DNA from 3 places in the Kitasatospora sp. NPDC048239 genome. Region 3 is predicted to be linked to each of the others. Evidence: riboswitches for the same ligand, from Rfam matches in the RefSeq annotation. Region 3 holds a riboswitch; each other region holds the start of a gene.
The links. Region 3 has a riboswitch for thiamine pyrophosphate ahead of thiO (glycine oxidase ThiO). Riboswitches for the same ligand answer to the same signal wherever they lie in the genome.
Positions count from the first base shown of each region.

Region 1 (2,260 bases), on a different contig from region 3:
GGTGCTGGGGGTGTGCCGGGGCAGCCGGCGCACCGGGGACCGGCGGGGGGCCGTACGGGTCGTGCGGGGCGGCGGCGAGCGGGGCTCCGGGCGTCGCGTACGGGTTGGTCTCGTGCACCGCGGGCGCGGCGGGCGCCACCGGGGCGACGGGTGCCGGCGCCGCGGCGACGGGTGCCGGCGCCGCGGCGACGGGTCCGACCGGGGCCGGCGGCAGGACGGGCGGCGGCGCGTCGATGTACCCGGACCCGACCGGAGCGACCGGAGCGACCGGGGCCGCCGGGGCTGCCGGGGGCTCGACCGGCTCCGGGGCGCTGAGCTTGCCGAACGCCAGCGTCGGCGTGAAGCCGCCGGTGGCAGGGGCCTCGGGAGCGGCCGCCGGGGCGGGGGCGGCAGGCTCGGCCTGCTGGGCCGGACCGTCATGAGCGGGGCCCACCACCCCCTGGCCGCCGGAGGGCTGCTCCCCCTGCGGCCCGGTGGACCCAACCTCGCGCTCGGTGCTCACGGACGACCTCCATAGCTGACAGGACCAAGAACCATAGTTTTTCGCACACCCGATTCGATTGCCGTAAGGACCCCTCTGAAGAACTCATAAGAATCCTTAGCCCGGCCAGACAGACCGGCACGGCGAACCAGGCAGACCGGCTCGGCGAACCGGACGGACCGGCACCGCTGACCTGCCGGACGAACCTGCCGGACGGGCCGGCCGGACGCCCCCGCACGGCGGACCGGTGTGCCCCCCGGCGCACCGTTCACTCCGTCCACGACGGACACCCCTGACGTCCCGCGATGCGGACCGCAGGCCGTCTGGCCTTGGCGTTCACCGCCCCGCCGGTTAGCCTGTCGCTCCAAACTGACACGCGGGAGCTTGGACCGACCAGGCTGAGAGTGCGCTGGTCGACGGTACGTCACGGGATCCGTGGCCGGATCGTCGAGGGGGCGCAGACCGCCGGAACCTGTCCGGGTAATGCCGGCGTAGGGAGTATCGGCCATGCCGCCTGCTTCGCCATCCTCTTCTTCGGGCGCGTCCGCGTCCAAGGGTTTCCCCGAACCGTCCACGACCGTTCACTCGGACGCCGACGGCCGCGCGCCCGGTTCCACGGCCGGTGCACCCGCCGCGACCGCGACCTCGGTGCTGGACCGGCCCGACCAGGCCGCGGGCCGGGTCGAGGCCCCGCTGGTGCTGGACACCGAGCCGCCGCGCACGCTCCGCTTCCGGGACCACTTCGCGCTCTGGATGAACCTCGGCGTCAGCCTGATCGGCTTCACCACCGCCGCCACCGTGCTGGGCGCCCCGGGCAGCGAGCTGTCCCTGGCCGCCGCCGTGACCGCGATCGTGGCCGGCACCGTGGTCGGCACCGCGATGCTCGGCGTGGCCGCACTGATCGGCGCCCGCACCGGCGCACCCGCGATGGCCAACCTGCGCGGACTGTTCGGGACCCGCCTGTCGTACGTGCCGACGGTGCTGAACATCGTCCAGTGCCTCGGCTGGGGCGTGTACGAGCTGCTGGTGATCGCGATGGGCGCGCAGACCGTCGCCCACACCGAGGGCTACCGCTGGGTCTTCGTCGTGCTGGCGGGCGCCGTGACCACCGCGCTGACCATCTGGCCGCTGGGGGCGATCGCCGTACTGCGCCGCTTCGTGGCCGCGGCGGTGGCGGTCGCGATGGTGTACTTCACCGTCCAGCTGGGCCGCCAGGGCGTGCCCGACCCGGGCGCGGGCAACTGGCACGGCTTCCTGAAGGCCACCGACGCGATGATCGCCGTCTCGATCTCCTTCGTGCCGCTGGCCGCCGACTACACCCGGCACTCGCGCACCCCGCGCGCCGCGTTCTGGGGGAGCTTCTCCGGCTACACCGTCGCCCAGATCTGGTGCTACGTGCTCGGCCTTTTCGCGCTGCTGCAGTCCGGCGGCGACGCGACCCGGATCTTCGACTCCTTCCTGGGGGTCTGGGCCGGCTGGGCGTTCCTGCTGGTGCTGGTGCTGCGCGAGACCGACCAGTCCTTCGCCAACGTGTACTCGACGGCGATGTCGGTCCACAACCTGCTGCCGAAGGTCGACCGCCGGGTGCTGACCGGCGCCACCGGCCTGCTGATCACCGTGCTGGCACTGCAGATCACCGAGTTCACCGACTCGTACTACGCCTTCCTGGGCCTGATCGGCTCGGTGTTCGTGCCGATGTTCGCGGTGCTGGCGGTGGACTACTTCCTCGGCGCCGGCCGGCGCGGCTGGAACCTCGCCGACGACGCGCCCTCCCGCTGG
Region 1 covers NZ_JBICZP010000003.1:496,569-498,828, reverse strand. Annotated here, with positions in the region: gene ACGFZP_RS10015 (S1C family serine protease) at 1-502, opposite strand, end outside; TPP riboswitch at 848-996, shown strand; gene ACGFZP_RS10010 (purine-cytosine permease family protein) at 1,130-2,260, shown strand, end outside.
Region 1: linked by a shared signal. The riboswitch ahead of ACGFZP_RS10010 (purine-cytosine permease family protein) and the one ahead of thiO (glycine oxidase ThiO) in region 3 are both predicted to bind thiamine pyrophosphate.

Region 2 (2,260 bases), on a different contig from region 3:
GTTCTCCTTGATCTTGTGCATCGGGACGTGGCCCGGGCCCTCGATCATCACCTGGACGTCGCGCTCGCGGGCGATCCGGCCCAGCTCGCCCAGGGTCTGCAGCTCGGCGAACTGCGCCTCGTCGTTGGCGTCCGCGATCGAACCCGGGCGCAGGCCGTCACCGAGCGAGAAGGTGACGTCGTAGGCGGCGAGGATGTCGCAGAGCTCCTCGAAGTTGGTGTAGAGGAAGTTCTCCTGGTGGTGCGCCAGGCACCAGGCGGCCATGATCGAGCCGCCGCGCGAGACGATGCCGGTCTTGCGACGGGCCGTCATCGGCACGTACCGCAGCAGCACGCCGGCGTGGACGGTCATGTAGTCGACGCCCTGCTCGCACTGCTCGATGACGGTGTCGCGGTAGACCTCCCAGCTCAGGTCCTCGGCCCGGCCGTCGACCTTCTCCAGTGCCTGGTAGAGCGGCACGGTGCCGATCGGCACGGGGGAGTTGCGCAGGATCCACTCACGGGTGGTGTGGATGTTGCGGCCGGTGGAGAGGTCCATGACGGTGTCGGCGCCCCAGCGGGTGGCCCAGGTCATCTTCTCCACCTCCTCCTCGATCGAGGAGGTGACGGCGGAGTTGCCGATGTTGGCGTTGATCTTCACCAGGAAGTTGGTGCCGATGATCGCCGGCTCCACCTCGGGGTGGTTCACGTTGACCGGGATGACGGCCCGGCCGCGGGCCACCTCGGCGCGGACGTACTCCGGCTCCAGGCCCTCGCGCAGGGCCACGAACTCCATCTCCGGCGTCACGACGCCGCGCTTGGCGTACGCGAGCTGGGTGACGGCCGCTCCGCCGCGTCCCCGCAGCGGGCGGCGCGGCCGGCCGGGGAAGACGGCGTCCAGGTTCTTCAGGTTCCCGCCGCGCGGCGAGGTGTGCTTGATCCCGTCGTCCTCGGGGCGGGCCTCGCGGCCGTCGTACTCCTCGACGTCGCCGCGCTGGCGGATCCAGGAGTCGCGCAGGGCGGGCAGGCCGCGCCGCACGTCGGGTTCGTACGCCGGATCGGTGTAGGGCCCGGAGGTGTCGTACAGGGGGACGGTCCGGCCGTTGGTGAGCACGACCTCGCGGTACGGGACGGCGAGGTCGGGGCGGGAGCCCTCGCGGTAGGCCTTGCGCCAGGCCGGGGTCGGGTAGCCGGTGGAGGTGCTGCTGGCGGCGGACGTCCGGGCAGACTGCGGCTGTACATCAAATGCGGTCATCAGACCTACTACTCCCTACGCCGGCATTACCCGGTCAGGTTCCTGCGGTCGACGCAGCGGTTGGCACGTACACCGACGTGCCGTTCAGCGCCCTCTCAGCCCGGTGCTCCGAGCTCCCGTGTCCGCAGGCGGTGTTGCCTGCGCATGACGTCCAACACCGTAGCGAGCGGATCGCCGCTGGTCCAGACGGCTTCCAGCCAGTGGGAAGCGCTGGCACACTGGCGGCATGGTGGGGGCGACCGGTCGGGTGACCGGGAGGATCGGTCCGGGTCTGGTCGGCGAGGTGCTGCTGCACGTCCGCGAACGGCAGGGCACGGAGGCGTTCCTCGCGTACCCGGCCGTGCCCGGCGAGGTGCTGCCGCCCGGCACGCCGGTGGTCGTGGTGGAGTACCAGCCGCCGCGGACGGTCTACGTCGCGCACGCGCTGGGCTGACGCCGCGGCCGCCCTTCGGCGGCCTCGTCATACCGCCGTCACACCGCCGTCCTGCCACCGTCCTGACACGGCCTTGACGCGGTCTTGACGGTCCTGGTGCGAAGTCGGGACGAAAAGTCCTTCCCACTGATCCACAAGAGGCGCAGAATCCCTGCTGCCACCGCGTTCCGCGCCATCCTGCAACAGAGCGCAGCCACGGGACCGGTGTGCCCTGAAGGGGGAATTCGCCGATGCTGATCGGCATCGCGGGGGCGGTCGTCGCCTCCATCGTCATCCTGATCGTTCTCTTCAAGCTGATGTGGCGGGTCGCCGAGCCCAACGAGGCCCTGATCATCTCCGGTTCCAGGCACCGCACCGAGGGTGTCGGCGAGGGCCTGGGCTTCCGGATCGTCACCGGCCGGGGCACGCTCGTCACCCCGGGCGTGCAGGTGGTGCGCAAGCTCTCCCTCGACCTGAACGAGGCGGACCTGGACGTCGAGTGCGTGACGTCGCAGGGAATCCCGGTCCACGTCAAGGGTGTTGTGATCTTCAAGGTGGGCGACGACACCGTGTCGATCGCCAACGCCGCCCGCCGCTTCCTCGACCAGCAGGAGA
Region 2 covers NZ_JBICZP010000003.1:260,906-263,165, forward strand. Annotated here, with positions in the region: gene thiC (phosphomethylpyrimidine synthase ThiC) at 1-1,233, opposite strand, end outside; TPP riboswitch at 1,229-1,363, opposite strand; gene ACGFZP_RS08995 (hypothetical protein) at 1,460-1,666, shown strand; gene ACGFZP_RS09000 (SPFH domain-containing protein) at 1,897-2,260, shown strand, end outside.
Region 2: linked by a shared signal. The riboswitch ahead of thiC (phosphomethylpyrimidine synthase ThiC) and the one ahead of thiO (glycine oxidase ThiO) in region 3 are both predicted to bind thiamine pyrophosphate.

Region 3 (2,260 bases):
CCTGGCTGAGGGCGGCCACCACCTCGGCGAGGGTGGTCGCGGCGGGCACCTGGCGGGGCTCGCCGTTGACGGTGAGTTCGATCTCGCTCATGCGGGGACCTTCGTGGTGAAGCGGGTGGGGGAGAACGGTCCGGCGAGCTCGGGCATCGTGCCGGTGGCCAGGTACTCGGCGACCAGGTCGGCCGTCACCGGGGTGAGCAGGACGCCGTTGCGGTAGTGCCCGGTGGCGGCGACCAGGCCGGGCAGTGCGGTCGGACCGATCAGCGGCGCGTTGTCCGGCGAGCCCGGGCGCAGGCCGGCAGAGGTCTCCACCAGCGGCAGCTCGGTGATGCCGGGGACCAGCTCGTGGGCGTCGCGCAGCAGCTCGTACACCCCGCCGGCGGTGACGGTGGTGTCGTAGCCCTGCTCCTCGCTGGTCGCGCCGATCACCAGCTCGCCGTCCTCGCGCGGCACCAGGTAGAGGTGCCGGCCGCGGACCACCGCGCGGACGTTGCGGGAGAGGAACGGCCGGTAGGGCGCGGGGACGCGCAGCCGCAGGATCTGGCCCTTGACCGGGCGGATCGCGGGCAGCACGCCCGCGGGCAGACCGGGCAGCAGATGGCTGTGGGGGCCGGCGGCGAGCACCGTCCGGTCGGCGGTCACCGTCTCGCCGGTGCTCAGCCGGGCACCGACCGCCCGGTCGCCCTCGACCAGCAGCTCGACCGCCTCGGCACGGTGGCCGGCGACGCCCGCGGCCTCGCCGGCCCGCAGCAGCGCCGTCAGCAGCCGGCGGCCGTCCACCTGGTGGTCGTCGGTGACGTGCAGGCCGCCGCGGACCCCGGGGGCCAGCATGGGTTCGAGCCTGCGGGCCTCGCGGCCGGTCAGCCAGTGCGAGTCCAGGCCGAGCCGCCCGTGGAAGGCGTGCAGCTCGCGGAGCTCCTCGCGGTCGTCGGAGTCGAGGGCGACGGCGATGGTGCCGCACCGGCGGTAACCGGTGTCCTCGCCGCCGCTCGCCTCGGTGAGCTCGGCCGCGAAGGCGGCGTACCGCTCGTTGGAGGCCATCCCGAGGCGCAGCAGCGGCTCCTCGCCGTACTGGAGTTCGGTGACCGGTGCGAGCATGCCCGCCGCGACCCGGGCGGCGCCGCCGCCGGGGTGCGGGTCGACCACGACGATCCTGCGCAGTCCGCGCTGTGCCGCCCGCCAGGCGACGGCGAGGCCGATGACGCCCCCGCCGATCACCAGGACGTCGGCGTGGGTACCCGGAGCCAAGCGTGTCAAGGTCGCTCTCTCCCTTCGCCGGAATGACCCGGATCAGGTTCGGACGGTCGCGGGCCGTGCCAGCCCGCCTCTCAGCCCGGTTCGCCGGGCTCCCGTGATGGTGCCCCCACCTTAACTCCGGGGGTTGCCGCCGCCGAAGGCGCGTACGAAGGGTGGACGGCGCCCGCACCCCGGGCCCGTCCGGGGGCCGGTTCGGGCGTCCGGGACGGCTGGGTACAGTGACGGCGTGGGAGAGCTGAGCGGGACGGATCGGGTGGTCGTCGTCGGTGCCGGACTGGCCGGGGCGCAGTGCGCCGCGGGGCTGCGGCGGGGCGGCTGGCAGGGGCGGATCACCCTGGTCGGCGAGGAGGCGCACGCGCCGTACGACCGGCCGCCGCTCTCCAAGGAGGTGCTGCTCGGCAAGGCCGACGCCACCACCCTCGACATCGACCTCGCGCACCTGGGCGTCGAGCTGCTCACCGGCCGCCGCGCCACCGGCCTCACCCCCGGCACGCTGCACACCGACGGCGGCGACCTGCCGTACGGCGCCCTGGTGATCGCCACCGGGGCCGCCCCGCGCGCCCTGCCCGGCGCCGAGCGCGCCCATCTGCTGCACACCCTGGACGACGCGCTGGCGCTGCGCGCCCTGCTCCGGCCCGGCCTGCGCCTGGTGCTGGTCGGGGCGGGCTGGATCGGCGCCGAGGTGGCCACCGCCGCCCGGACGGCCGGCTGCGAGGTCACCGTGGTCGAGACGGGCCCGGCACCGGTGCCCGCCGCGCTGCCCGTCGAGATCGGCCGGGCGATGGCCGCCTGGTACGCCGAGGCCGGGGTCGGGCTGCGCTGCGGCGTCGGCGTCGCGGCCGTGGAGCCTGGCGCGGTCCTGCTGGAGGACGGCTCGCACCTGCCCGCCGACGAGGTCGTGGTCGGGATCGGGGCCCGCCCGGCGACCGGCTGGCTGGCCGGTTCCGGGGTCGCACTGGACGCCGCCGGCGCCGTCCTGGTGGACGAGCGGCTGCGCACCGGC
Region 3 covers NZ_JBICZP010000001.1:504,867-507,126, forward strand. Annotated here, with positions in the region: gene thiS (sulfur carrier protein ThiS) at 1-91, opposite strand, end outside; gene thiO (glycine oxidase ThiO) at 88-1,248, opposite strand; TPP riboswitch at 1,251-1,363, opposite strand; gene ACGFZP_RS02230 (NAD(P)/FAD-dependent oxidoreductase) at 1,484-2,260, shown strand, end outside.